DNA from 2 places in the Peribacillus sp. NPDC096622 genome. Region 1 is predicted to be linked to the other one. Evidence: riboswitches for the same ligand, from Rfam matches in the RefSeq annotation. Region 1 holds a riboswitch; the other holds the start of a gene.
What was found. Region 1 has a riboswitch for S-adenosylmethionine ahead of ACIQYG_RS07305 (methionine biosynthesis PLP-dependent protein). Riboswitches for the same ligand answer to the same signal wherever they lie in the genome.

Region 1 (4,203 bases):
TTGGACCAATACCACTTCATCATGTCCGCATTCAGGGCATTTCATGAGATGCGGGCATTGACCTTTTTGAAGGGATTGAGGGTATCCGTCGTTTTCTTTAAGTATGTCGATATCCATATAAGCACTGTAATCATCAGCATAATCCATGAATTTCCCTTTATCCTCAAGGTCATTGCCGCATTCCGGGCAATTCACATGGATTTTTCTTAGACCGTTGCAAAGCGGGCATATAGACATTGTTTTTCCTCCTGTTCCCGTTACTTATGATTTCAGTATTTGTCGATTCCATTATTTTAACACATGGAAACACCCTCCCTAATACCAGAGGGAGGGCATTTCTATGCAATTATTTATTAACCATGTTAGCAGGATCGACCCATGCTTTGAATTCGTCTTCCGTCAGGAACTGCAATTTCAACGCCGCTTCTTTTAAAGTGGAGTTGTCCTTGAATGCAGTTTTGGCGATCTTGGCTGCTTTTTCATAACCGATATGCGGGTTCAATGCTGTTACCAGCATAAGGGAACGCTCTACATTTTCTTTGATTTTATCTTCATTTGCAGTGATGCCAACCGCACAATTATCGTTGAAGGAATGAATGCCTTCCGTCAATAATTTAACCGTTTGCAGGAAGTTATAGATGATGACTGGTTTGAATACATTCAGTTCAAAGTTACCTTGGCTTGCTGCAAAGCCAATTGTAGCATCGTTACCCACGATTTGTGTTGCAATCATGGTAAGCGCTTCACTTTGGGTCGGATTGACTTTACCTGGCATGATGGAGCTGCCTGGCTCGTTTTCCGGAATGGCAATTTCGCCGATTCCGCTTCTAGGACCACTTGCCAGCCATCTGACATCGTTCGCAATTTTCATTAAATCCGCTGCCAATGCTTTCAAAGCACCGTGTGCGTAGACGATTTCGTTATGGCTAGTCAATGCATGGAACTTATTATCAGATGTGACGAAAGGATATCCTGTATCCGCTGCAATTTGTTTGGCAGAAAGTCCCGGGAATTCTTTCTTTGTATTGATTCCGGTTCCTACAGCCGTTCCGCCTAGAGCAAGGTTCAATAATTTTTGGCTGCTTTCCTCAATCATCGCCAAATCTTTATCGAGCATCGCTTTCCAACCGGAAATTTCTTGTCCTAATGTTAATGGTGTAGCATCTTGAAGATGTGTCCGGCCGATTTTCACCACATCCCAAAATTCTTTTTCTTTTGTATCGAATGTATCACGAAGTGCTTTGATGGCAGGAACCAATTTTTCAGTGACTTCCATAAAGGCTGCAATATGCATGGCGGTCGGGAAAGTATCATTTGAGCTTTGTGCCTTGTTAACATCATCATTCGGGTGAAGGGTTTCCGATTCACCATTTTCTTTTAACCATTCATTCCCTTTGTTAGCGACCACTTCATTCACGTTCATATTGCTTTGCGTACCGCTTCCCGTTTGCCAAACTACAAGCGGGAAATGTTCATCAAGCGTACCTTCAAGGATTTCACCGCAAATCTTGACGATGGCATTCTTTTTAACTTCGGAAAGATCACCAAGATCATGGTTCACCTTTGCAGCAGCTTGTTTAACATATGCAAATGCACGAACTAATTCAATCGGCATTTTTTCGTTACCGATTTTGAAATTGTTACGGCTTCTCTCAGTTTGTGCTCCCCAATATTTATCAGCAGGAACTTTCACTTCACCCATCGTATCACGTTCGATTCTGTATTCCATGTGTTCTCCTCCTATGTTTGCACTATTCATTGAAGACTTTTTGCATATGAAATGAATAATGTCGGATTATTCTTTCTCTCCATACATTGTACAAACTTTATTATTTTAAAGCAAAAATATCCGGCTGACCCTTTCCATATTTCTGAAAAACCTTTGGCCATTCATGTTTATATGAAGATTCGGATATTCTTTTTTGACACATAAAATGTAGATACCGCTAGGCTCCAATTGACTTGGCCATGAACATCAAAATATCATCACTCCCAAAATGCCCTTGACAGTATTTTGTATATATAGTAAATTCAAAAGAAATTGAATAATCTAAACTCTTATCGAGAGAGGTAGAGGGAATGGCCCGATGACACCTCAGCAACCTTCATTTGTTTCAAACCAATGAAAAGGTGCTAATTCCACAAGTTTATGAACTTGGAAGATAAGAAGAATGACTCGTCCCTACTTAATCAAAGTCTTCTTCTTAAAGAAGACTTTTTTTTATTTTATTTAACTCAAAGGAGCAGTGAAAACCATGTATAAAACTGAAACATATCTTGCTCAATTAGGAAATCGCAGCGAAACGGCGACAGGAACAGTCAATCCGCCGGTATACTTTTCAACAGCTTTTCGCCATGAAGGAATTGGCCAATCGACGGGATTCGACTACACAAGGACAGGTAACCCTACACGCCAGCTATTGGAGCGATCCATCGCCGATCTGGAAAAAGGCGACCAAGGTTATGCCTGCAGTTCAGGAATGGCCGCCATCTCCACTATACTCGCCCTTTTTAAATCCGGGGATGCATGGATTGTCAGCGAAGATCTTTATGGCGGTACATATCGTTTGTTAGAACAAGGCTTTAAAAAATGGGGATTGCAGTGTGACTATGTAAACACTTGTTGTTTGGAGGATATCGAAAAAGCCATCACTCCTCACACGAAAGCCATCTTCATCGAAACTCCCACTAACCCTCTTATGCAGCAAACGGATATTAGCGCCGTTGCCGCATTGGCTAAACGATATGGTTTATTGTTAATCGTTGATAACACTTTTTACACGCCTCTTATTCAACAACCCATCCTGCTTGGAGCGGATATTGTGATTCACAGTGCAACCAAGTATCTCGGTGGTCATAATGATGTGCTCGCCGGACTGATCGTTGCTAGCGGCGCTGAATTATGTGATGCACTTGCCTTCCACCACAATGGTACTGGAGCTGTCTTGAGCCCATTCGATTCTTGGCTGTTGATGCGCGGAATGAAAACCCTGGCATTACGGATGGAGCGTCATGAAAAGAATGCCAAGATACTTGTAGATTATTTATCGGAGCATGATTGTGTTACGGACGTATTGTATCCAGGCAGGGGCGGCATGATTTCATTCCGTATCATTGAGGAAGCGGCGGTCAACCCATTTTTACAATCGCTCTCATTAATTTCTTTTGCAGAAAGCCTTGGAGGGGTTGAAAGCTTCATCACCTATCCTGCCACACAAACACATGCCGATATACCGCTTGAAGTCAGAACGGCAAACGGGGTTTGTAATCGCCTGCTCCGCTTCTCCGTTGGCATCGAGGATAGCGATGATTTGATTGGTGACTTGCAGCAAGCATTCGCACATGTAAAAAGGGAGGCACTACGATGACAGATCATGAGTTTAGCTTTGAAACGAAATTACTTCATAATCAACATAAATTCGATCCGGCAACGGGCGGTGTGAGCGTCCCCATTCAGCATGCATCGACTTTCCATCAATCCGATGTCGACCAATTCGGGAAATATGACTACAGCAGAAGCGGGAACCCAACTCGCGAAGCACTTGAAGATATCATTGCCGAACTTGAGGAAGGCACTCATGGCTTTGCCTTTTCATCAGGTATGGCTGCCATTTCAACAGCCTTCCTGCTATTGTCTGCCGGGGATCATATCGTCATTTCCGAAGATGTGTACGGCGGAACGTTCAGGATGGTCACGAGCGTATTGACCCGTTTCAATATTGAGCATACCTTCGTTGACATGACGGACCTTGAAAGCGTCAAAGCCGCCGTTCAGCCAAATACCAGGGCCATATACATCGAAACGCCTTCAAACCCGTTACTTAAAGTGACCGATATCCAAGCCGTATGTGATATCGCAAAAAAAGCCGGTGCCTTAAGTTTTGTTGATAACACATTCTTGACCCCGGCATTACAAAAACCATTGAATCTGGGCGCTGATGTTGTCCTTCATAGCGCGACGAAGTTTTTATCCGGTCATAGTGATGTGGTAGCTGGGCTTGCGGTAGTGAAAGATCCGGAATTGGCGGCAAGACTCGGTTCCCTCCAAAACTCCTTTGGAGCGGTCCTTGGTGTCCAGGATGCCTGGCTTGTAATGAGAGGTTTGAAAACCTTATCAGTTAGAATGGAACATTCACAAAAAGGGGCAGAAAAAATTGCAGCCTACCTAAAGGAGCAGCCCTTGGTGAAAAATGTGTATTATCC
Region 2 (4,203 bases), on a different contig from region 1:
AATATTTATCAAGCAGCACTTTATAGCTTTCCATTCTTACATCTGCCGGAATGTCATCTGATTTAGTGGCACCAACGAGAGGATTTAAGAATAAGCCGTCGACGATCTCCAATGCTGTCTTTTGAATATATTCATGTGCACGGTGAACAGGGTTCCTCGTTTGGAAACCGACAACCGTTTCCCATCCTTTTTCAGCGAAAGCCTTCCTTGTCTCGACTGGGTCCAAATAATGAGCTTGAAATAGCGGACGCTCTATTCTCTTGATCAACTTTATTTCCCCGCCGACATATACATCCCCGCGGTTATATAAATTTTTCACTCCAGGATGCTTCTCATCATCTGTTTGATATACCAATGTCGCTTCCAATTGCTTATCTGGAGTGTAAATATCGGAAACGGAGAGAACCCCGTATGTTTCACCTTCATGGGTTAATGTTACTTCTTCACCTATAGTGAGGCTTTCTGCAGTATCTTCGGTCAAAGGCAGCGTAATCGGGATGCTCCATACATGTCCGCTGCTAAGCCTCATATCCTTTACCACTGTATCATAGTCACTTTTTGTAAAGAATCCTTTAATCGGGCTGTAGGCACCAGTGCCTATCAATTCAAGATCGCTTAAAGCAATTTCATCGATTTCGATTGACTTCGTTATTTTACTAAAATCATATTTTGGTTCCCAAAGATCGATTAATGTTCCTCCGTGCGGTATACTGATTGTCATGCTAATTTCCCCCTATGGTTTCTATTTATTTAAGATAAATGCAATCCGCATTCCGTTTTTTGAGCTCCTTGCCAACGGCCTGACCGTAAATCATCTGCATTGAAGGCAGGTGCAGTACACGTTTTACATCCAATGCTCGGATATCCATTATCATGCAGGACATTATATGGAAGTCCATTTTTGTGGGCATAGCGCCAAACATCTTTCCATGTCCAATGTATGAGTGGGCATATTTTAACTGATTTGAACTTATTATCCTTATTGATATACTCGGTCTTAGCCCTTGTTTCGGATTGCTCCCTCCGCAGTCCCGAAAGCCAGGCTGTTGCTGTTGAAAGCACATCAGTAAGCGGAATGATTTTACGGATGTTACAGCACTTATTGGAATCTCTAAGCCATAGTTCATCGCCATATTCCGCCGCTTGTTCCTCAAGCGTCAAGTCAGGTTTCTTCATTTCGATCAAAAGCTTCGGATATCGCTTCTTCACTTCCTCGATCAATTGGTAAGTTTCCTCAAAATGGACATCTGTATCAAGAAAAACTATTTTTGCCGAAGGATTGACCTTCGCCAATAAATCCGTAAGCACGATGCCTTCAATACCAAAACTGCAAGCATAAATCAGTTTGTCTCCGTAATGGTCATTCGCCCATTGCAGAACTTCCAAAGCACCTTTTGTCTCACTGCCTTCAGGAAATACAGGGAAGTCCCCTGTATTGAAATTTTCATAGTTTATTAATGCAGCCAACTTTGTAGCCCCCTCTAAAAACTTGCTGTATCAGGTTAGAGTAACTGTTGATCAATTCCCGTTGTAATATTCCCCGGGTTATTTGAATCTAGGAAAAAGAGACGAATCTAACCAATACTCTCTTTATATCAGTTAAACCCGCCTCTAGTTTTTCTAGTCAGCAGATACCTTATTTAATTCTTAGTTTTTCATTTCTTTCCATTTGAATGATTTTACCATCCTGGACAATAAGTGTAATGGATCCATATTTCATTGAAGTAAGCATTTCTTGAAGTCGTTCAAAAATTTCTTCAAGCTGATTCTCTTTATCCAAACCAGTTCCTCCTTTAAGAAAATCCGCGAATATTTTATTTTAAATTTCTTAGATTTATATAATTCCATACAACCTTACATTGTTATGGTCTGCCTAAAATTTTCACAAAAAACAAAAATCTTTCCATGATGGAAAGATCGCAAGGTAAATATCTTTACCTTATCTTCCAAAATGATCAACATTTTGTTGGAGGTAGCACCTTGCATCCATCATGCAGGTTGCTGGACTTCAAAGGGCCAATTCCCTCCGTCGCTCTGGATAAGTTTTATTATTTTAAATATTAACATATATTTAATCCTTGTCAATGGAGTTTTCTTATAAAATAACTTGGTTTAATATTATGGATGAACTGTTATTTTTATACACTCTATTCAATTTATGATTTTATGTTCATATAAATACGAAAATAGACTCGTCTTTTTAGATAAAGTCTCCAAAAAAATGAGTCTATTTTCATTAATAAGCCTATTATTGACTCGTGTTATTCTAAAAAAAATTTCTAGGGTTCAGTCTTTTTATAGAAGGAATTAATTTATTTAAGTCATTAATTTCTTAACTGTATCGCTTCTACAAATTCTTGAACCTGACTCTGGACGCGATCAATTAAATGCAAATCATTGATCGGGTTTTCTGGATTCTGTTTATCTATTTCCTTATCAACAAAATAAATCCCCTGCAGCGGCTCGCCTTTTAATATTGAAATTAATGGTTTAAGCGCATAGTCAATCGCCAATAGATGCCTGTTACTTCCACCAATCATGATTGGCAGCACCGGCTTACCCTTAAAAGCACCTTCTGGCAGCAAATCAATCAAGGCTTTCAATACACCTGTATAAGAAGCCTTATAAACCGGTGAACCTATAATGACTCCTCTGGCTGCTTGAATTCTCTCTGAAAGCTTTGAGATATCCTCGCTATTATATTTGCCTTGGAATAAATCATCTGCTGTGAAATCCGTAATCGAGAAATAAGCTGTAGTAAATCCTGCATTTTCGACTAATGATTGAATATGTTTTAGTGAAATGTCCGTTCTTGATGGAATAGCCGGACTTCCTGATAAAATCACGATATCGCTCATTTGATACCCTCCAATGTTACATGATTTCCAGATAAAATTTTCTTAAAGCATTTCGTGAAGTATACATTTATCGTAATTGTCTGAAAAATATAAGTCAAATCTTACACTCTGGACATCTACTCTTAATGAAAAAAGAAACGGTCATATTTACGGCTTGATGCTCATGCCCTTAAATATGACCGTTTCATTATGTATGATTTTGTTTCCCATGAATACCATATACCAAAAGTTGAGCAATGCTCTTAATTCGTTCAGAAGTAAAATATGGCTCCTTTTTTTGTTGATGGATCTCATAATGTGTAGATAAAGCCAATGTGAAAGAAATGATCCCTACATTAAATAAAATAATATCAGAGATATATTGTATCTCTCCGCTATCTATTCTCTTCTGTATTTCAATATGCCTGGCATTTGGTTTGAAAATCTGATCTACATATTGCTTTGAAATATCTTGATCGAATTGTGTTTCCCTAAATAATATCGAAAACTGTTCTTTATTTTCAAGAATTTTTTTTATCATGGTGGCAACATGATTCTCCACTAGATCATCCGTGGATAGATGGCTAGCCCCATCTTCGGATTCCTCTTTTTCATTAGGGGTAATTGTAGCCAAAAGCAAATCTTTTTTGCTGTCAAAGTATTTGTAAATAGTAGCTTCGGAAACATTGCATGCAGAGGCAATTTCATTCGTTCTTGTCATGTCAAAACCTTTAGTGGCAAAAAGAGTCCGGGCTACATTTATGATTCGTTCTTTGGTTTGCTGCCCTTTTTTCAAAAATATCAACCTTCTTTTATAAAGATAAGACCGGTTTCACCCATCTATTTCCCATGATATATCGCTGGTATCAATCGGTCAATATTACCTTTGATCTATTAGAATTCAATATTCCCATATATCATAAATAGAAAACATCGTCTGGTTGGGACAATGTTTTCTATTTATGAATATCACTTAAAAGATGCATAGCCATCATCGACCATGACTACACTTCCATTGATCGCATCCGCTTCCTCTAACGATAATAGATAGACGGCATTTGCAATGGCTTCTGGCTTAATCAATTCACCGCGCATTTGACTTGCATTCAATTTATCGATGATTCCCATGTCTTTATAACCTTGTATGATAGGAGTGTCAACCCCGCCCGGCGCAATGCCCACAACGCGTATGCCATAAGCACCCAATTCCAAAGCTGCTGTCTGTGTCATCATTCTTACAGCGCCTTTAGTCGCCTGATAGGCAAAAGTCCCATGTGAAGCTAAGTAGCCAAACACAGAAGCGGTATTTATAATGACTCCCTTGTTACCCAGTTCCTTCATTTTCCGTCCTGCTGCCATGATTCCA

Region 2: linked by a shared signal. The riboswitch ahead of ACIQYG_RS09275 (YezD family protein) and the one ahead of ACIQYG_RS07305 (methionine biosynthesis PLP-dependent protein) in region 1 are both predicted to bind S-adenosylmethionine.

Annotation. Positions count from the first base shown of each region.
Region 1 is NZ_JBIWES010000003.1:175,162-179,364, forward strand. It holds gene ACIQYG_RS07295 (hypothetical protein) at 1-237, opposite strand, end outside; gene fumC (class II fumarate hydratase) at 347-1,729, opposite strand; SAM riboswitch class I at 2,056-2,169, shown strand; gene ACIQYG_RS07305 (methionine biosynthesis PLP-dependent protein) at 2,256-3,368, shown strand; gene metC (cystathionine beta-lyase) at 3,365-4,203, shown strand, end outside.
Region 2 is NZ_JBIWES010000004.1:74,651-78,853, forward strand. It holds gene sat (sulfate adenylyltransferase) at 1-721, opposite strand, end outside; gene ACIQYG_RS09270 (phosphoadenylyl-sulfate reductase) at 751-1,467, opposite strand; gene ACIQYG_RS09275 (YezD family protein) at 1,637-1,780, opposite strand; SAM riboswitch class I at 1,937-2,045, opposite strand; gene ssuE (NADPH-dependent FMN reductase) at 2,325-2,858, opposite strand; gene ACIQYG_RS09285 (TetR/AcrR family transcriptional regulator) at 3,046-3,633, opposite strand; gene ACIQYG_RS09290 (SDR family NAD(P)-dependent oxidoreductase) at 3,807-4,203, opposite strand, start outside.